Regions from separate parts of the Streptococcus dentasini genome, predicted to be linked through region 2. Evidence: predicted binding sites of a transcription regulator. Region 2 holds the regulator's gene; the other holds the start of a gene.
The links. Region 2 encodes NrdR, which represses ribonucleotide reductase genes. Its sites were predicted from a motif close to ACACNATATATNGTGT; they were not measured.

Region 1 (4,441 bases), on a different contig from region 2:
GACAAACCTTGGTCAACATGCTCGGTAGCAGCTGCATAGATATCAATGACTTTGCGCATATCCATATCATAAGCAGATGTGTAGTAAGGAATGGTATCTGTCGACAAACCGCTGGCTGGATAGTAGATCTTACCAATTTTCTTTTCTTGCCGCTCTTCAATCCGTTGGGTGATAGGGTGAATGGAAGCAGAGACATCGTTAATGTAAGAGATAGAACCATTTGGTGCAACAGCCAGACGATTCTGATGATAGAGTCCATCTTTCATTACGGCTTGACGGAGAGCTTCCCAGTCCTCAGCTTGCGGGATAAAGTGTCCTTCAAAGAGTTTCTTAACACGCTCAGATTTAGGCACAAACTCACCGGTCACATATTTGTCAAAGTAAGTGCCATCAGCGTATTTAGATTTTTCAAAACCGACGAAAGACTCACTGCGTTCACGGGCAATATTGTTGGATTCAACCAAGGTCCAGTAGTTCATCAGCATGAAATAGATGTCAGTAAACTCAATCGATTCAGGACTGCCGTACTCAATGTGGTTACGAGCGAGGAAGGAGTGGAGCCCCATTGCCCCCAAACCAAAGGTATGAGCTTGCTCATTACCGGCCTTAATCGTTGGGACAGCTTCAATATTTGAGGAATCTGTCACAAAAGTAAGTGCGCGGGTCATAGCCTTAATAGAACGGCCAAAATCCGGAGATGCCATCATGTTCACTACATTGGTAGAACCAAGGTTACATGAAATATCGGTTCCCATCTGTACAAATTCTTGTGCATCATTAATCAAGCTAGGCTTTTGAACTTGCAGAACCTCTGAACACAAGTTAGACATAATGATGCGACCATCTATAGGATTTGATCGATTGGCAGCATCGACATTGATGATATAGGGATAGCCTGATTCTTGCTGCAACTTAGAAATTTCGGTTTCTAACTCACGAGCAGAGATTTTTGTTTTGGCAATCTTAGGATTAGCCACTAACTCATCATATTTTTCGGTAATATTAATATAGTTGAACGGGACACCGTACTCTTTTTCTATAGAGTATGGACTAAAGAGGTACATCTCCTCATTTTTGCGGGCCAATTCATAGAATTTATCAGGAACAGTAATCCCCAATGACAGGGTCTTAACCCGAACCTTTTCATCCGCATTTTCCTTTTTAGTTGATAAGAAAGAAAGGATATCAGGGTGGAAGACATCCAGATAAACTGCCCCGGCTCCCTGACGTTGTCCCAGCTGGTTAGAATAAGAGAAACTGTCTTCAAAGAGCTTCATCACGGGCACAACACCAGAAGCTGCCCCTGCGTAGCCTTTGATTGGGGCTCCAGCTTCGCGCAAGTTGCTGAGCGAAATCCCAACACCGCCTCCGATACGTGATAGCTGAAGAGCTGAATTGATGGAACGACCGATAGCATTCATATCGTCGGTTACCTGAATTAAGAAACATGAGACTAATTCCCCCCGGCGGCTGCGTCCAGCATTTAGAAAGGATGGTGTTGCTGGTTGATAGCGCTGATGAATCATCTCCCTTGCCAAATCGCTGGCCAACTGTTCATCTCCATTTGCAAAGTAGAGAGCGTTAAAGAGAACGCGGTCCTCAATGCTTTCGAGATAATACTGGCCATCATTAGTCTTTAAAGCATACTGCTGGTAGAACTTATAAGCGGCCATGAAAGATTGAAAATGAAAGTCTGCTGCTTGCAGCTCCTGTGCTAGCCCTTCGATAAAATCAGCTGAGTACTTCCTGATAAAATCAGCTTCGATGTAATCATTAGCAATTAAGTAATTTATTTTGTCCGTAATAGAATCAAAGGCCATAGAATTAGGCACAACATTCTCCCTGAAGAAAGCCTGCAGGGCTTCTTTATCCTTATTAAGAGGAATTTGACCATTGACAGGACGGTTAATTTCATTGTTGAGGCGGAAGTAGGAAACTTCGCCTAAATCTTTAAGACTCATAGGTATTTCCTTTTATCTATAATAATTATAATGTAGAGTTGTTAAATTTAAACTGCCAAGCAGTTTTGAACTGCTTGGTCAGCCTTGTCCTTATACGTGAAACTAAATAATTTCTTTTAGCTTAGTAGGTTGAAAACCTGAGAAAGTTACATCACCAGCCTCGATAACTGGAGCGGCCGTAAAACCTAAACTCTTAACATAATCAATTTTCTCTGGCTGCTCATCGATGTTAATCTCTTCAAAATCAGCACCATTTTGCTCCAAGAACTTCTTGGTCATCTTGCATTGCATGCAGTTGTTTTTAGAAAACAAAGTAATCTGTGACATCGTATCTCTCCTATAAATTAGTACCTAATAAGGATACCCAAATTAGAAAGAAAAAGCAAGCAATTTTGCTCAAAAACCACAATATTTTGTGCCAGTCAAAAAACCACCCCCAACATCTTGTGGTAAACTTTTCTTCTTAAAATATGCCGAGAAATCCAGTGATAGCAAGGATTCATTAGAAAACTACCAAGAAAATCGGAACTACTATCTACTATATATTAGATAACCGACGGTATTTTGGATTGAAAAATGAATGGGACAGACGCATCTACTGTCAATGGATAAAATCTTCTTGGCGGTTCGATATCCAATTTACTTGAAGTATTAAAATGCAGGAGATTCAGCCGACTTACTTTCATGGTGTTTTGATGCTGTGCCAATAAATCTTTTATAGTTCTTTGGAGGCATGCTGAAATAATAAATTTTTTTCGATACTTGGTGTGTAAACTAAATATTTTGTGCACTAAATCTAATCTAGTAACATATACCATAGATTTAATACAAATTAGGAACCCATGTACAAATCAAGAGCCATGATTTGTACTGTGGATTTTTCTTCTTCAACAGTTTATCCTATTCTAAGGACAGGTAATAGTTGTGTTATGCTCTTGTCCAAGAGCAGTAACCCTGAAAAACTACCTTCAATGTATCTAGACTATCTAAAACGAATTCGTTAGAATAAGCTCAGATCAAGAGGTGATAATATGGCAGATAAAATTACGTTGAAAAATAACAAACTGCAGGTTACAGACAATCCTACCATCGTTTATATTGAGGGTGATGGCATAGGTCGGGATATCTGGCACGGCGCTCAGACTATTTTTGATACAGCGATTGCTCAGGCTTATAAGGGACGAAGAAAGCTCGATTGGCAGCAAGCTCTAGCTGGTAAAAAAGCTTTTGAAAAAACAGGACATTGGTTGCCAATGGAAACTTTACAGATGATTAAGGAACATTTGATCGCCATCAAAGGTCCTTTAGAGACACCGATTGGCCAAGGAATACGGTCTTTGAATGTTGCCCTTCGTCAGAAATTGGATCTTTACGCCTGCGTTCGGCCCATTCGTCATTTCAAAGGAATTGAAAGTCCACTGAAACATCCTGAAAAAGTCGCTATGACTATCTTTCGCGAAAATACAGAAGATCTTTATGCTGGGATTGAATGGGAAGCTGGCAGCAGCCAGGTCAAAAAGGTTTTGGATTTCCTTCAATTTAAGATGGCGGTTGATCAAATTCGTTTTCCTGAAACAACCAGCATCGGTGTTAAACCAATTTCTATTCAGGGGAGTGAGCGTTTAATTCGTTCGGCTATTACATATGCCTTGGCTAATAACTTACAGCGAGTCACCCTAGTGCATAAAGGCAATATCCAAAAATATACAGAGGGTGGCTTCAGAAAATGGGGCTATGGACTAGCCCAGCGTGAATTTTCAGCTGAATTAGCCAGTGGACAATTAGTTATTGACGATATTATTGCTGATAATTTTTTTCAGCAGATTCTCCTTAATCCTGAGCGTTTTGAAGTCGTTGCCTTGACTAATCTCAATGGAGACTACGCTAGTGATGCTTTAGCTGCCCAAGTCGGTGGTATAGGCATATCGCCGGGTGCTAATATCAATTACCAGACAGGACACGCTGTTTTTGAAGCAACACACGGAACCGCTCCTGATATTGCGGGGCGTGGTCTCGCCAATCCCTGTTCAATTTTGCTGTCGGGAGCAATGATGTTGGCTTATATCGGCTGGAGTGAAGCCGCTGCTTTAATTGAAAATGCAATTGAGGCAGTATTTTCAAAAGGCTGTTTTACGAGAGATCTGGCAGGCAATCGGCCTAGTCTAATGACGCCCCAATTTATTGCTGCCTTATTAGAAGAACTGCAGAAAGAATAGCAATATTTTCTGGTTGAAAATTAGAAAATATATCTAAGAAAAGGGTTTCAAAAAATTTTCGTAAATAACTTTATACCTTGAAAATAAGCAAACGGTATGATATAATCCTATTTTGTAAGGGTTATCATGCGATAATCCAAAAAATATTTACATTAGAAAAAAGGAGAATCCTTATGGCTTCTAAAGATTTCCACATTGTTGCAGAAACAGGTATCCACGCACGTCCAGCCACTTTGCTTGTGCAAACAGCTAGTAAATTTGCCT
Region 2 (4,441 bases):
TTGCCCTCATTATTGGAACTATCTATGCTATGTCAATGATTTTTCAGTCAACTAATGTGGTCATGTCTATGAACAATGCCCGTGAAATTACAGCTGGAGACTATCCTGACTATTATCATATTGTAGAAGATATGGCTATGGTAGCACAAGTTCCCATGCCTCGTGTCTTTGTTATTGATGATCCCTCTCTCAATGCTTTTGCGACTGGGTCCTCACCTGAAAATTCAGCAGTTGCTGCAACTAGTGGTATTTTAGCGGCTATGAATCGCGAAGAATTAGAAGGGGTTATCGGCCATGAAATCAGCCATATTAGAAATTACGATATTCGTATTTCAACTATCGCTGTAGCTTTAGCCAGTGCCATTACTCTGATTTCCAGTATCGGTGGTCGTATGATGTGGTGGGGCGGTGGTAGCAGACGTCGCTCTAGCGATAGTGAAGGTGGTGGCAGTATCGGCGTCCTTATGCTAGCTTTCTCTTTAATAGCCTTGATCTTGGCGCCTTTAGCTGCTAGCTTGGTTCAGCTAGCTATTTCTCGTCAGCGAGAATATTTGGCTGATGCCAGCTCAGTAGAGCTGACGCGAAATCCTCAGGGACTGATTAGTGCGCTCAAAAAATTAGATCAATCCCAGCCTATGCAACAACCAGTTGATGATGCCAGTGCGGCTCTTTATATCAATGATCCTAAGAAAAAAGGCGGGGTTAAATCTCTATTTTTCACCCATCCGCCAATTGAAGAGCGGATTGCCCGCCTAGAGGCAGCTTAACTTAAATATGACAAAACTATCGCTCTCGTTGGGCGATTTTTGTTTTCTTGTAAAGAAATTGCAAACTATTTCTGCTATATTAAGAGCAATCAATTTTGTGAGAGTGATATTCCTTGAAAATCAAAATAGTATTTTATTGCGGCAAGCGCTGTATCTTTTAGATGAAAAATGGAATTTTTCCCATCTAGAATAGCTGAGCGTTCACTGGATTATGTTCTGAGACTTATCAATAATAAGTCTCATCTCTTATTATTAGCCAGTTGAACCTTTCAGGGCTTTTAGTTTGTATTGATTTTCTTTGAGTAGGCAACTTAACGACTTGATTAGGAAAAATTACTAATATCATACGTAGGTCGTACTTTCTAGGAAAGGCCTATGTTTATGTTCATCGATTGGGAGAATTTATGTTTAATATTGCAGAATTAAAAAAAAATCCGGATGGTCTTCGATTTGATCAAAAACTGGATATCAAGCCTATGCTATTGGAGCGCAATTCAGAAATTATAGATGTCACAGACGTTAAAGCCAAGGGATTAGTTGGCTATGATGAAGGCCTCTTTTTACTGAATTATGATTTAACTTATCAATTGGTTCTTCCGTCAAGCCGATCGATGGAGCCAGTTTATTTGGATCAAAATATTTTTGTATCAGAAGTCTTTGTAGAAGCAGCAGAAGCTGAGATCCAAAAAGAATTAGTTGAGGATGATTTGGTTTTAATCTTAGAGGATGATCAGATTGATCTCAAGGAGAGTGTTGTTGATAATATTTTGCTCAACATTCCGCTCAAGGTCTTAACACCAGAAGAAACAGAAAGCGATGTTCTGCCATCGGGGCAGGATTGGTCTGTATTGACGGAATCACAGTACCAGACTTTGCAGGACGAAAAGAAAGCAGCTAAGAGTCCCTTTGCTGCCTTGGAAGGCTTATTTGATTCGGAGTAAACCTGAAGAAGGTGAATAGGTAAAAAGAAAGAGGAGGGTCTATCACTGTTTTACGGAAATAGAGATAGACAAACGAATGGAGGTAAGAGTATGGCTAAACGAATCCTAATTATTGAAGATGAGAAAAGCTTGTCACGTTTAGTATCTCTAAGGTTACAAGAAAAGGGATATCAAGTCACAGTCAGTCAAGATGGAAAATCAGGATTGACGATGGCTCTGGAAAGGGATTTTGAACTAATTTTTATTGATCTCAAGCTGCCTGATAAGGATGGTTTAGATTTGATGCATCAGATTAGACGAGAGAAGTCCATGCCGATTGTGATGATGGTCGATCGAGAAGCAATTGCCAGCATCCAATCAAAGACTGATGAACTAGCGGATGAGTATATGATTAAGCCTTTTGCTGTTGAAGAATTACTGGAAAAGGCAGAAGAAGCCTTTGCCCGCGGAAAAACAAGAATTTATCGCCAAAAGGCTCCTTACCATGATTTGATATTAGATGAAGCCAATCGGTCAGTGATACGTAAGGGGGAGAGTATTGCTTTGACCAATCGTGAATTTGCCTTATTATCGACCCTGCTTAGGCATATCAATACAGTGATGACACGTGAAGAACTGCTGGACTATGTTTGGAGCTACAGTAACGGTGCGGTTGAAACCAATGTCGTTGATGTCTATATTCGTTACCTTCGTGGTAAAATTGATATTCCTGGCAATGACTCATACATCCAGACAGTGCGAGGGATGGGGTATGTAATCCGTAGTTAATTGGGCAATAGTCTGATGAGATAGAGTGGCAATAGATAAGAGATGACTGGATTTGACAGGGAGGGTCAATCCTTTTTTTATACTTAAAAATATGATAAAATAAAGTATTACTAAAGAATGATAGAATTGGGGTGTTTGCATGCGTTGTCCAAGATGTAATCGTAATAAATCCAGCGTTATTGACAGCCGTCAGGCTGAAGATGGCAATACCATCCGCCGCCGCCGTGAATGTGATAACTGTGGCGCGCGTTTTACAACCTTTGAGCGCATCGAAGAAGTCCCCCTCTTGGTTGTTAAGAAGGATGGTACGCGGGAGCAGTTCTCTCGTGATAAAATTCTCAATGGCATTATCCAGAGTGCTCAAAAGAGGCCTGTCTCCAGTAGTGATATTGAAAGTGTAATCAGCCGTATTGAACAAAAGATTCGTGGAGAATACGACAGCGAAGTTACCAGCGAAGTCATCGGCAATCTCGTAATGGATGAACTAGCGGACTTAGATGAGATCACCTACGTCCGCTTTGCCAGTGTCTACCGCAGTTTTAAGGATGTGGATGAAATTGAGGATCTCTTGCAGCAGATAACCAATCGTGTCCACAGTAAAAACAAGAAAAATAAGGAACAAGATGAAACCGATTGATAATTTTTCTTTTGTGAAAAATAATCAGGTCAGCAGAGATATGACTAATCTGATTCGGCTCTATTTACCGATTATAGGCAGTGATGCTGTGGTGGTTTATCAGTATCTGACTAGCTTTTATGATAACGGTCAACAGTTGCATAAGATTGCTGAAATTTTAAATCACACACTCTTTGATCTGCCGCGTTTTGAAAATTCTCTTGCTGTTCTGACTGGGATGGATCTGGTGGCATTTTATCAGGAGTTGGATAAATATATTATCGAACTTAGGGAGCCTTTGACACCAGAACATTTCCTCTCTCATGCTGTTTATAGGCGTTTGCTGGAGAGACATATTGGTGATGTTGCTGTGGCAGATTTGGAAAAATCCGATTTAGGTCGGGTACGCAACCTTTCCAAAAAATTTTCAGAGGTTTTTTCAGATACGGGTGAGATTGATGTGCAGCCTATGAGATCCAAAACCTATTTTGACTTGGATAGTTTTAAACAAAGAATGACTATTGATGGTCTGCATTTTAGCAAGGAAAAAGAGGATGTTATCGCACTGAATAATCTTGCTGAAAAATTCAGCCTTACTTGGTTTGATGTTTATCAGTTGGCGAAGGAGACTGCCAGTCACCATAAAATTTTACCTAAGCGCATCGCAGCCAAACTCCATCAGCCTAAGTCCAACAAAGCCACTGAACTCAGCCGCGAAGAGGAAATTATCATCAGAGAGGCTAAATCCTCAGTACCTGAGAATTTTTTAGCCAAGATTAAAGTTGGCTTGGGTGCTGTAACAACGACTGATAAGGAAAAGAAGATTTTGTCAGACTTGGTTGAGATGGACTTTCTTGATGAAGTTATTAATGTCATGATAGTCTATTATTTTAAGCGACACAGTTCTGCTACTTTGGCTAGAAATGCTATGATGAGTCTGGCAAATGTCGTGTCATCAAAAAAGGCTACGACAGCTGAAGCTGCTTTTGAAGCCCTGCGTCAGCACGGTCGAGCAAGAAATCAAAAATCCAAGCAAACTGTTTCCAGTGTGCCCGACTGGAGTAATCCAAATTACAAAGAGCAGACGACACCTGAGGAACAGCAGAAGCTTGATGAGATGAAACGTCAAATGTTAGCGAAACTTGGAAAGGGTGGTGAGTAGATGGAAAGTATAGGGGAGACCTTGGCAAAAAAGACTGCTCATGAGCGTGTTGATCTAGAGGCTCTGACTAACCAGATTATGGCTGATCAAGCAATCGCAGATTTTATTCAAGAACATCAGTTGACATCTGATGAGATCAAGCGGAGCCTGCCCAAATTTAATCAGTTTTTAGGTGAACGTCGCAAGT

Region 1: ACVR1G_RS04385 (redoxin NrdH) is a predicted target of NrdR. The motif match lies at 2,365-2,380, and genes of this name have one in related genera.

The regions. Positions count from the first base shown of each region.
Region 1 is NZ_JBRUHS010000004.1:5,007-9,447, forward strand. Features, by position in the region: gene nrdE (class 1b ribonucleoside-diphosphate reductase subunit alpha) at 1-1,961, opposite strand, end outside; gene ACVR1G_RS04385 (redoxin NrdH) at 2,064-2,288, opposite strand; gene icd (NADP-dependent isocitrate dehydrogenase) at 2,993-4,177, shown strand; gene ACVR1G_RS04395 (phosphocarrier protein HPr) at 4,351-4,441, shown strand, end outside.
Region 2 is NZ_JBRUHS010000011.1:7,112-11,552, forward strand. Features, by position in the region: gene htpX (zinc metalloprotease HtpX) at 1-767, shown strand, start outside; gene ACVR1G_RS08515 (YceD family protein) at 1,172-1,708, shown strand; gene ACVR1G_RS08520 (response regulator transcription factor) at 1,799-2,476, shown strand; gene nrdR (transcriptional regulator NrdR) at 2,616-3,113, shown strand; gene ACVR1G_RS08530 (replication initiation and membrane attachment family protein) at 3,100-4,254, shown strand; gene dnaI (primosomal protein DnaI) at 4,255-4,441, shown strand, end outside.